3 regions of the Acidaminococcus sp. HCP3S3_G9_1 genome follow, and region 1 is predicted to be linked to each of the others. Evidence: riboswitches for the same ligand, from Rfam matches in the RefSeq annotation. Region 1 holds a riboswitch; each other region holds the start of a gene.
What was found. A riboswitch is a leader RNA that binds a small molecule or an ion and turns the genes downstream of it on or off. The one in region 1 is predicted to bind S-adenosylmethionine.

Region 1 (3,275 bases):
TCCAGTTTTTTCCGCCTTTCACCCTACCATAAAAAAGAAGCTGCCGTCCAGCAAAGAAACAGCAGTAGATATAAATAAATCATTGATAGGACTATTTCCCCTGGGGGCACACCGCCAGCAGTTCCTGAAACAGGGGTTCTTCCGCCCGGTTTTGGGGGCACACAAAGGACACCTGCCAGGGGGAGGTCTCCCGGAGGGGAATCTGCCGGAGAGGAGCCTCCACCGGATGGATGGCCGCGTCGATGCCGATGCCCCGGCCTTCCTGGCAGAACTGGTAAATCAGGCTGCTTTCCATGGTCTTCACTGCAAAATGTGGGGTAAAGCCAAAATCCCCGCACCGTTCCACCACATTGTGGTAAATGGAAAAATGCTCGTTCAGACACAAAAGAGGCTCCCCCTTCAGGTCTTCCAGGGACAGGCTGTCCCGGTCATAAAGGGGATGCCCCGGGTACACCACCGCTTCCACCGGCGCCTGGAACAGTTCCCGGCGGAAGAAACCTTCCGGAGCCCGGGACCCTACACAGAATCCGCAGGACAGGGTCCCTTCCTGGAGCAGCTCAAGGATGTTTTCGTTGAAATCCTCCGCCCATTCCAGCCGGAATTCCGGGTGCCGGGCCGCTGCGCTCTGGAGTTTCTCGATGGAAATCACATGGAGCACCCCGCAGGCAAATCCCACCCGGAGCCCCTGCTGCTGGCGCTTCAGTTCCTGGATCCCCAGCTGGAGCCGGAGCAGCTGGGCGGAGAAGGAACGGCTGTGTTCATAGAAATAATCCCCCTCCCGGGTAGGCACCACCCCTTTGGGAGTACGGACAAACAGCCGGGCCTGGAGCTCCCCTTCCAGCACCCCGATGATCCGGCTCACCCCCTGGGGCGTCAAAAACAGCACCTTCGCCGCCTGGTGGATGCTCCGTTTCTCATAAACCTGCAGAAAACGCCGGATAGCCCGGGTATCCATGGCAATCCCCTCCTTTGGGAGGATTGTAACACGGGTGGAAGAGGGTGTCAACGGATGTAGGATAGGAGTGGTTAAGTGGTTAAGTGGTTGATCATTCGATGATTGCCGTCCCCGCACTCTGCACTCTTTACTCTGCACTTATGCCCCAATTCCCATTGACAAACTGTACTTTATACGGTATCATTTAATACGCACAGAATTCATCCAGAGTAACGGAGGGACTGGCCCTATGAAGTTACGGCAACCATCAGCGGCTTTGGCCGGCTGAACGGTGCTAAGTCCATCAGGCGTGGCCTGAAAGATGAAGATGAGTGAGCCAATCTGATTCCTCTTCATTGCTGATGAAGAGGAATTTTTATTTTTTACGGAGGTGAACCCCCTTGATAGAACTCCAGCACATTGACAAAGTCTATCATACGGCTTCAGGGGACCTGCATGCCCTGAAGGATATCAATCTGACCATCAACGAAGGCGAGATCTTCGGCATCATCGGCCTGTCCGGGGCTGGCAAAAGCACCCTGGTCCGGTGCATTAACATGCTGGAAAAGCCCACCAGCGGCAAAGTCATGGTGGACGGCCAGGAAATGACCGCCCTGGGCGAGGAACAGCTGCGGAAGGCCCGGCAGAACATCGGCATGATTTTCCAGCATTTCAACCTGCTGTCCAGCCGCACCGTATTCGGCAACATTGCCTTCCCTCTGGAAATCCAGGGCATGGACAAAGCTGCCATCCAGAAAAAAGTGGAACCCCTGCTGGACCTGGTGGGCCTGAAGGACCGGGCGGACCACTACCCCAGCCAGCTGTCCGGGGGCCAGAAACAGCGGGTGGGCATTGCCCGTGCCCTGGCCAGCGACCCCAAGGTGCTGCTCTGCGATGAAGCCACTTCCGCTCTGGATCCCCAGACCACCGAAAGCATCCTGAACCTGCTTGGGGACATCAACAAACGGCTCCACATCACCATCGTCATGATCACCCACCAGATGAACGTGGTAAAGGAAATCTGCGACCGGGTGGCCGTGATCGAAAACGGGGAAATCATCGAACAGGGGTCCATGGTGGACATTTTCACCAACCCCCAGAAAGCCACCACCAAAGAATTCGTGGCCAGCATCCAGCACAACGACCTGCCTGATTTCGTCAAGAAGCTGGACATCCACAAGGACTACAAAGCCGGGGATAAGGCCCTGGTGAGCCTGAGCTTCATCGGGGACAGCGCCGGCGAACCCATTGTATCCGTGCTGATCAAGGAATACGACACCAATGTGAACATCCTGACGGCCAACATTGAAACCCTGCAGGATACCCCCTTCGGGACCCTGCTCATTGAAGTGGAAGGGGACGAGGCCCATCTGAAGAAAGCCCTGGATTACCTTCACGAAAGAAAAGTCAAAGACGAGGTGATCGGTTATGTCTCCTAATATGATCCATCTGCTGATTAAGGCCCTGGGAGAGACCCTCTACATGGTGGCCCTCTCTGCGGCCATTGCATCCCTGTTCGGCATCCCCCTGGGGGTGATCCTGACCATTACCGGAAAAGGCCACATCAAGGAAAATGCGGCTCTCCACAAAACCCTGGGCTCCATTGTCAACGCCCTCCGGTCCGTGCCTTTCATTATCCTGATGGTGGCCATCATTCCCCTCACCCGGATCATCGTGGGGTCTTCCATCGGCACCACCGCCGCCATCGTGCCTCTGACCATTTCCTGCACCCCGTTCATTTCCCGGATCATCGAATCCTCCCTGCTGGAAGTGGATCCCGGGGTCATTGAAGCGGCCCAGAGCATGGGGGCCTCCCCTCTCCAGATCATCTGGAAGGTGCTGCTGCCGGAAGCCATGCATTCCATTGTGCTGGGCATCACCCTGGCGGTGATCAGCCTGATCGGTTCCAGCGCCATGGCCGGTGCCCTGGGGGGCGGCGGCCTGGGTGACCTGGCCATCCGTTACGGGTACCAGCGGTTCCAGGCGGATACCATGGTGGCCACGGTCATCGTCCTGATTGCCCTGGTCCAGTTGGTCCAGACCATAGGGAACAAGATTTCGGCGAAGCTGAACAAGACGAAGATCAAATAAAAGAGGGGGTGTGAAAAAATTCACACCCCCTTAGCTGTAGAGCCGCATAGCGGCTCAAGTCCGGAGTCAGAAGTCTGGAGCCGAAGGTTAAATTTGCAGGCAAATTTTTTGAATGTGTAGAACCGTTGAACGAAATGATTTCTCAGATTAATTGCGATTCTGGTTCTACAGAATCAAAAGGATCCGTCCAGCCAGACGGATCCTGTCCTGAGGCTTCCGACTTCAGACTCCCGACTTCCGACTAAGGGGC
Region 2 (3,275 bases), on a different contig from region 1:
GCAACCGGGTCTCCGCCATTTCCTACGGGCCCCACCATGTATTGTTCCTGGTGAGCCTGAACAAGGTGTGTTCCAGCCTGGAAACAGCCCTGGACCGGGCGGAAAACACGGCGGCTGCGGTCTGTGCCCAGAAATTCGACATCCAGACACCTTGTAAGACCACCGGGTTCTGTTCCCACTGCAAGGCGCCGGAAACCCGCTGCTGCCAGATCCTGATCACCCGGTATGCCCGGCATCCGGAACGGGTCCATGTGATCCTGATCAACGATCAGCTGGGTTTCTGACCGGGAAGAAAAGGGAAAGGGAGTTGGCGGACCAACCCTTCCTTTCCCTTTTTTGTGGTATAATGGATTCACTTTGAAACCAGAAGGAGACCGTGATGTCTGATTATTTTATTTCTCAAGTATATCCTTCCGATAAACGGACCAATGCCCAGGTGGATGCCCTGCTGGAGCAGGAGGGAATCCGCCGGGATGCCAACCTGGACTATACCTGTGTGATGTTCGACAATGATTACCGGGCCATTGCCACCGGAAGCTGTTTCGGCAACACCCTCCGGTGCATGGCGGTGGACCATCACCACCAGGGGGAAGGGCTGATGAACGAGATTGTGTCCCATTTGGTCCAGTACCAGTATGAACGGGGAAATCTCCACCTTTTCCTGTATACCAAATGCAGTTCCGCCAAATTTTTCGGGGACCTGGGTTTTTATGAAATCGCCCGGATCGAAGACCAGATCGTCTTTATGGAAAACCGGAAGGAAGGTTTCTCCAGCTATCTGAACCAGCTGGCCCGGAGCCGGGTGGAAGCTCCCAAAGTGGCGGCCATTGTCATGAACGCCAACCCCTTTACCCTGGGGCATCAGTACCTGGTGGAAAAAGCGGCGGCAGAAAACGACCTGGTCCACCTGTTCATGGTCAGCGAGGACGCCAGCCTGTTCCCCTATGCCGTCCGGAAGAAGCTGATCCAGGAAGGGACACGGCACCTGGCCAATCTCCGGTACCATGACAGCGGTCCCTACATCATCAGCCAGGCCACCTTCCCCAGCTATTTCCAGAAGGATGCGGAAGCGGTGATCGCCAGCCATGCCAACCTGGATCTGGCCATTTTCGTGAAGATCGCCCGGAAACTGGGGATTACCGCCCGGTATGTGGGGGAAGAGCCCACCAGTGTGGTCACCGGCCTGTACAACCAGGTGATGGAAAAGCGGCTGCCGGAAGCGGGGATCCAGTGCGTGGTGGTGCCCCGTCGGGAAGAACAGGGCCAGGTGGTCAGTGCCTCCACAGTACGGAAGGCCATCCAGGAAGGAAACTGGGCGCTGGTACGGGAGCAGGTGCCTCCCACCACCTGGGACTTCCTCCAGAGCCAGGAAGCCCGGCCCATCCTGGACCGGATCCGGAAAGAGCAGGACGTGGTCCATTACTGAGGACCCGTCTTGTATTTTCCTACTGTATCTGTTATAATTACAAAGCAAAATCGAATACAGCTCATCAAGAGTGGCGGAGGGAATGGCCCTGTGAAGCCACAGCAACCATGGCCCTGGGCCAACGGTGCTAATTCCTGCAATGCGGTTTGTCGATTGTAAGATGAGAGTCCCATAGGTACTCTCATTTTGGGAGTATTTTTTTTTGTGTAAGGAGGAAATAATGAAGAAAGTATTTACGTCTGAATCTGTCACGGAAGGCCATCCTGACAAAATCGCCGATCAGATCTCTGATGCGGTGCTGGATGCCATCCTGGAACAGGACCCGGATGCCCGGGTTGCCTGCGAAACCCTGGTGGCCACCGGCCAGATCCATATTGTGGGGGAAATTTCCACCAGCTGCTATGTGGACATTGCCAAGATTGCCCGGCAGACGGTGATCGACATTGGCTACGACCGGGCCAAATATGGTTTTGACGGAGCCACCTGCGGGGTGCTGATCTCCATCGATGAACAGTCCCCGGACATTGCCCAGGGGGTGGATGAATCCGATGAATCCAAACAGGGCGCCCAGGGAGAAGAAGAAAAAATCGGCGCCGGGGATCAGGGGATGATGTTCGGCTATGCCACCGATGAAACGCCTGAATACATGCCCCTGCCCATTTCCCTGGCCCACAAGCTGTCCCGCCGGCTGGCCCAGGTCCGGAAGGACGGCACCCTGCCTTATCTCCGTCCTGATGGGAAGACCCAGGTCTCCGTGGAATATGATGACGACAAACCGGTACGGGTGGACACCATTGTGGTTTCTGCCCAGCACAGCCCGGAAATCACCATGGAACAGCTGCGGAAGGACATCCTGGAACAGGTGATCCGGCCGGTGGTGCCGGCGGATCTGCTGGATGAAAAGACCATTTACCACATCAACCCCACCGGCCGGTTCGTCATCGGCGGGCCCCAGGGGGATTCCGGCCTCACCGGGCGGAAAATCATCGTGGATACCTACGGGGGCATGGCTCGTCACGGAGGCGGTGCCTTCTCCGGGAAGGATCCCACAAAAGTGGACCGGAGTGCTGCCTATGCGGCCCGGTATGTGGCCAAGAACGTGGTGGCTGCCGGCCTGGCCAGGAAATGCGAAATCCAGCTGGCCTATGCCATCGGGGTGGCCCGTCCGGTGTCCATCAGCGTGAACACCTTTGGCACCGCTGCCATTCCGGAAGAAAAGATCGTGGAACTGATTGAAAAGAACTTCTCCCTGACCCCGGCGGGTATTATCCGGAGCCTGGATCTGCGCCGGCCCATTTACCGCCAGACTGCTGCCTATGGCCATTTCGGCCGGACGGATGTGGATTTGCCCTGGGAACGGCTGGATAAAGTGGATGTGCTGAAAAAAGCACTGGAATAAGATGGAATACGCAAAGGTTGCCATCAATCTGCCTGCCAAAAACATTTTTCGGCAGTTCACCTACCATGTGCCCCAGGCCCTGGATTTCCTGGGCCAGGGCTGGCGGGTGGTGGTGCCTTTCGGCCAGCAGCTGCTGGAAGGTTTCATTGTGGAAGAGGACCGGAGCCCGGATCTGTCCCGGGAACTGAAGGACATTGCCGATGTGGTGGGGACGGAACCCTGGTTCGACAGTGAAATGCTGGCCACCGCCTACTGGCTGTCCCAGTACTACCTGTGCACCCTGGCGGAGGCCCTGCGGCTGTTCATCCCGGGCCGGAAAAGCCTGGCGGCAGTGGGGAAATACGTCCCAGTGCCTGAAGTGGCCGGGCTTACTCCTGAGGAACAGGAACTGTACGATTTCCTGACCCTGAAGGGTCCCCAGTCCCGGCGGGCCATCCGGAATCTCCCGGG
Region 3 (3,275 bases), on a different contig from region 1:
CTGGAGCACCCGGACGCTCATCTGGGCCGCCGCCCGGCTGGGCAGCACATTGGGCTGCTTGCTGGCTTCGGCCATGGTGAAGGCGATGGTGGTGTGGAGCAGGGCATCCAGAGCCGGATCTTCCTGGGCCAACTGGCACAGTTCCTGCCAGTGGCCTTCCGGGTCTTCATAGATGGCCTGGCGGCCGGCATCCTGGAGTTTGGCGCTTTTCTGGAGATGGGCCAGGGTCAGGGGAGTGAACCGGTAAGGGAAAGGATGGGATTCGATGGCCACAATGGCTTTGGCCAGGGTCCCCAGGGCTGTCCCTTTCCCGGGACGGCTGGAATGGCCTCCGGGAGAGGTGGCGTAGATCTCGAAGTTCACCGGGGATTTTTCCGCCACTCCGATCTTGGCTTCCAGCTTGTCCCCCACCGGGAACAGGCCGCCCCCTTCGTCCACTACGGTGCCCAGCCGGACCCCCTTCTCTTCCAGGTGCCGGGTGAGCTTTTCCGCCCCGTCCACATCGTTTTCCAGGTACACTTCCTCACTGTAGCCCAGGGACAGGTACAGGTCGTAAGACGGCCGCCAGCCTTCTGCCAGCAGGGCTTCCACCGCTTCCATTTCCGCCAGCAGCTGGTGCTTGCAGTCGGTGGTACCCCGGCCGCAGATACAGCCGTCGATGATTTCGCCTCCAAAGGGATCGAATTTCCACTGGCCCCGGTCCCCTACTTCCACCACGTCCTGATGGGCCATGAGCAGAAGGGGCTTCTTTGCGCTGCCAGTGCCCTTCAGGTGGAACTGGAGGCCTGCCTGGCCCACTTCATCCAGCTCCATCAGGCGATAGATGTGGGGATAGAATTCCCGGAAGGCCTCATGGAGTTTTTCAAACTGGCTCCAGTCCACCTTGTCCACATTGGCGTTGGACACGGTGGCGCACTGGATGAACCGCTGGAGATGGGCGGCGTATTTCTGTTCTTCTTCCGTAAGCTTCATTGCCGTTCCCTTCTTTCCCAATTACCAGGCCGGTTCCAGGTTGCCTTTGCAGTTTTCCAGGATGTAGTCCTTCACCGGCTGGCTCTGGAAGATCTGGACGAATTTCTTGTAGGTGGGGTTGTCCTTGTCTTCTTCCCGGGCGGCAATGATGTTCACATAGGGGCTGGTATTGTCTTCCTTGGCAATGGCCAGGTCCGTGGACAGACCGGCGGAGTTGGCATACCCGGCGTTGATGATGGAAGCGGCAGTGTCATCCAGGCTCCGGGGCAGCTGGGCAGCTTCCAGTTCCACGATCTGCAGGTGTTTCGGGTTTTCGGTGATGTCATTGACGGTCAGTTCCGTGGGCTTCACATCCGGGTTCACTTTCAGGAGGCCCAGTTTGCTCAGCATCAGGATGGCCCGTCCTCCGTTGGAAGGATCGTTGGGGATGGCGATCTTGTCCCCGTCCTTGATGTCCGCCACGTTTTTGATCTTGGTGGAATACAGCCGCAGGGGAGCCAGGTAGGTCTTGCCGATGCTCACCAGTTTGGTGCCGTTCTTTTTGTTGAAGGCCAGCAGGAAGGGTTCATGCTGGAAGGAGTTCAGGTCGATGTCCTTCTGGGCCAGAGCCTGGTCCGGAGTCACATAGTCGGAGAAGGTCTTGATTTCCACCTTCAGCCCCTGTTTTTCCGCTTCCTTCTTTACCACTTCCATGACCTGTTCGGAATACCCGGGGGTGATCCCTACAGTGATGGTCTTCTTTTCCGCCGGGGCGGCCGCCTTTTTGTCGCTGCCGCAGCCGCTGACCAGGCTGGCCAGGGCCAGGACGGATACGGCTGCTGCAATCCATTTCTTCAGTTTCATGAACATCTCTCCTTTTTCGCCTTCCCGAAAGCCACACAAAGAAAAACACCACCTGCTGGGCAGATGGTGTTTTCGATGACTGAGCTCGCTTTTCATCTGCCAGGGAATCCCTGTTGGAATTGGCACCTTCCCTTCCGGGGGTTGCCGCAGCTTCATAGGGCCAAATCCCTCTGCTGCTCTCGATGAAGGTATGTGATTTTGATGGTTCTGATTCTACACTACTTCACTAGGAAAGTCAAGGACTTTTTGTAACCTGATCAGGAACAGTTGCAGGTAACCGGCTCAAGTCTGGAGTCTGAAGTCTGGAGTCTGGAGCCGAATGTTAAATTTGCAGGCAAATTTTTTGAATGTGTAGAACCTTTGGACGAGTTGATCTCTCAGATTGATTGCGATTCTGGTTTTGCAGAATCAAAAGGATCCGTCCAGCCAGACGGATCCTGTCCAGAGGCTTCCGACTTCAGACTTCGGACTTCCGACTAAGGGGCTGTTGCTCATGCAACAGCCCCTTCTTACTAAAACATTACATCTTCTGATGAGCGCGGCGGGCGATTACGTCCATCTGCTGTTCTCTGGTCAGGTCGATGAATTTCACCGCGTAGCCGGATACCCGGATGGTGAAGTTGGCGTATTCCGGTTTTTCCGGATGTTCCATGCAGTCGATCAGCTTGTCCACGCCGAACACGTTCACGTTCAGGTGGTGGGCTCCCTGGTCGAAGTAGCCGTCCATCACCCGTACCAGGGTGGCTTTCTGTTCTTCTTCATTGTGGCCCAGGGTTTCCGGAGCGATGGTCTGGGTGTTGGAGATCCCGTCCAGAGCATATTCGTACGGCAGCTTGGCCACAGAGTTCAGGGAAGCCAGGAGGCCGTTCTGTTCTGCGCCGTAGGCCGGGTTGGCACCGGGAGCGAACGGGGTGTAGGCTTTCCGTCCGTCAGGCAGGGCACCGGTGGCGCCGCCGTACACCACGTTGGAAGTGATGGTCAGGATGGAAGTGGTGGCTTCGGAATTCCGGTAGGTGTGGTGTTTCCGCAGCTTGGTCATGAAGGTCTTCAGCAGCCATACAGCGATTTCATCCGCCCGGGGATCATCGTTGCCGTATTTGGGGAAGTCCCCTTCGATCTTGTAGTCCACCACCAGGCCGGATTCATCCCGGACCGTGGAAACTTTGGCGTATTTGATGGCGCACAGGGAATCCACCACATGGGAGAAGCCTGCGATGCCGGTGGCAAAAGTCCGGCGCACATCGGTGTCGATGAGGGCCATTTCTGCCGCTTCATAGTAGTATTTGTCATGCATGTACTGGATCAGGTTCAGGATGTTCACGTACAGCCCGGCCAGCCAGTCCATCATCAGGTCGAATTTGTGCATCACTTCGCCGTAGTCCAGCACGTCGGAGGTGATGGGTGCATATTCCGGACCTACCTGCATGTGTTTGCCATCTTTGGTCAGGAATTTTTCATCC

Region 2: it holds a riboswitch for S-adenosylmethionine, as region 1 does, so the genes downstream of both, metK (methionine adenosyltransferase) here and ACTQY1_RS09900 (methionine ABC transporter ATP-binding protein) in region 1, are expected to answer to the same signal.
Region 3: it holds a riboswitch for S-adenosylmethionine, as region 1 does, so the genes downstream of both, ACTQY1_RS08685 (MetQ/NlpA family ABC transporter substrate-binding protein) here and ACTQY1_RS09900 (methionine ABC transporter ATP-binding protein) in region 1, are expected to answer to the same signal.

What each region holds. Positions count from the first base shown of each region.
Region 1 is NZ_JBQKCH010000017.1:29,635-32,909, forward strand. Features, by position in the region: gene ACTQY1_RS09895 (LysR family transcriptional regulator) at 92-955, opposite strand; SAM riboswitch class I at 1,153-1,263, shown strand; gene ACTQY1_RS09900 (methionine ABC transporter ATP-binding protein) at 1,336-2,373, shown strand; gene ACTQY1_RS09905 (methionine ABC transporter permease) at 2,363-3,025, shown strand; gene ACTQY1_RS09910 (DUF192 domain-containing protein) at 3,267-3,275, opposite strand, start outside.
Region 2 is NZ_JBQKCH010000001.1:18,246-21,520, reverse strand. Features, by position in the region: gene ACTQY1_RS00105 (lactate utilization protein) at 1-284, shown strand, start outside; gene citC ([citrate (pro-3S)-lyase] ligase) at 377-1,426, shown strand; SAM riboswitch class I at 1,485-1,593, shown strand; gene metK (methionine adenosyltransferase) at 1,647-2,825, shown strand; gene priA (primosomal protein N') at 2,827-3,275, shown strand, end outside.
Region 3 is NZ_JBQKCH010000013.1:34,397-37,671, reverse strand. Features, by position in the region: gene ACTQY1_RS08690 (M20/M25/M40 family metallo-hydrolase) at 1-972, opposite strand, end outside; gene ACTQY1_RS08685 (MetQ/NlpA family ABC transporter substrate-binding protein) at 994-1,815, opposite strand; SAM riboswitch class I at 1,905-2,004, opposite strand; gene pflB (formate C-acetyltransferase) at 2,336-3,275, opposite strand, start outside.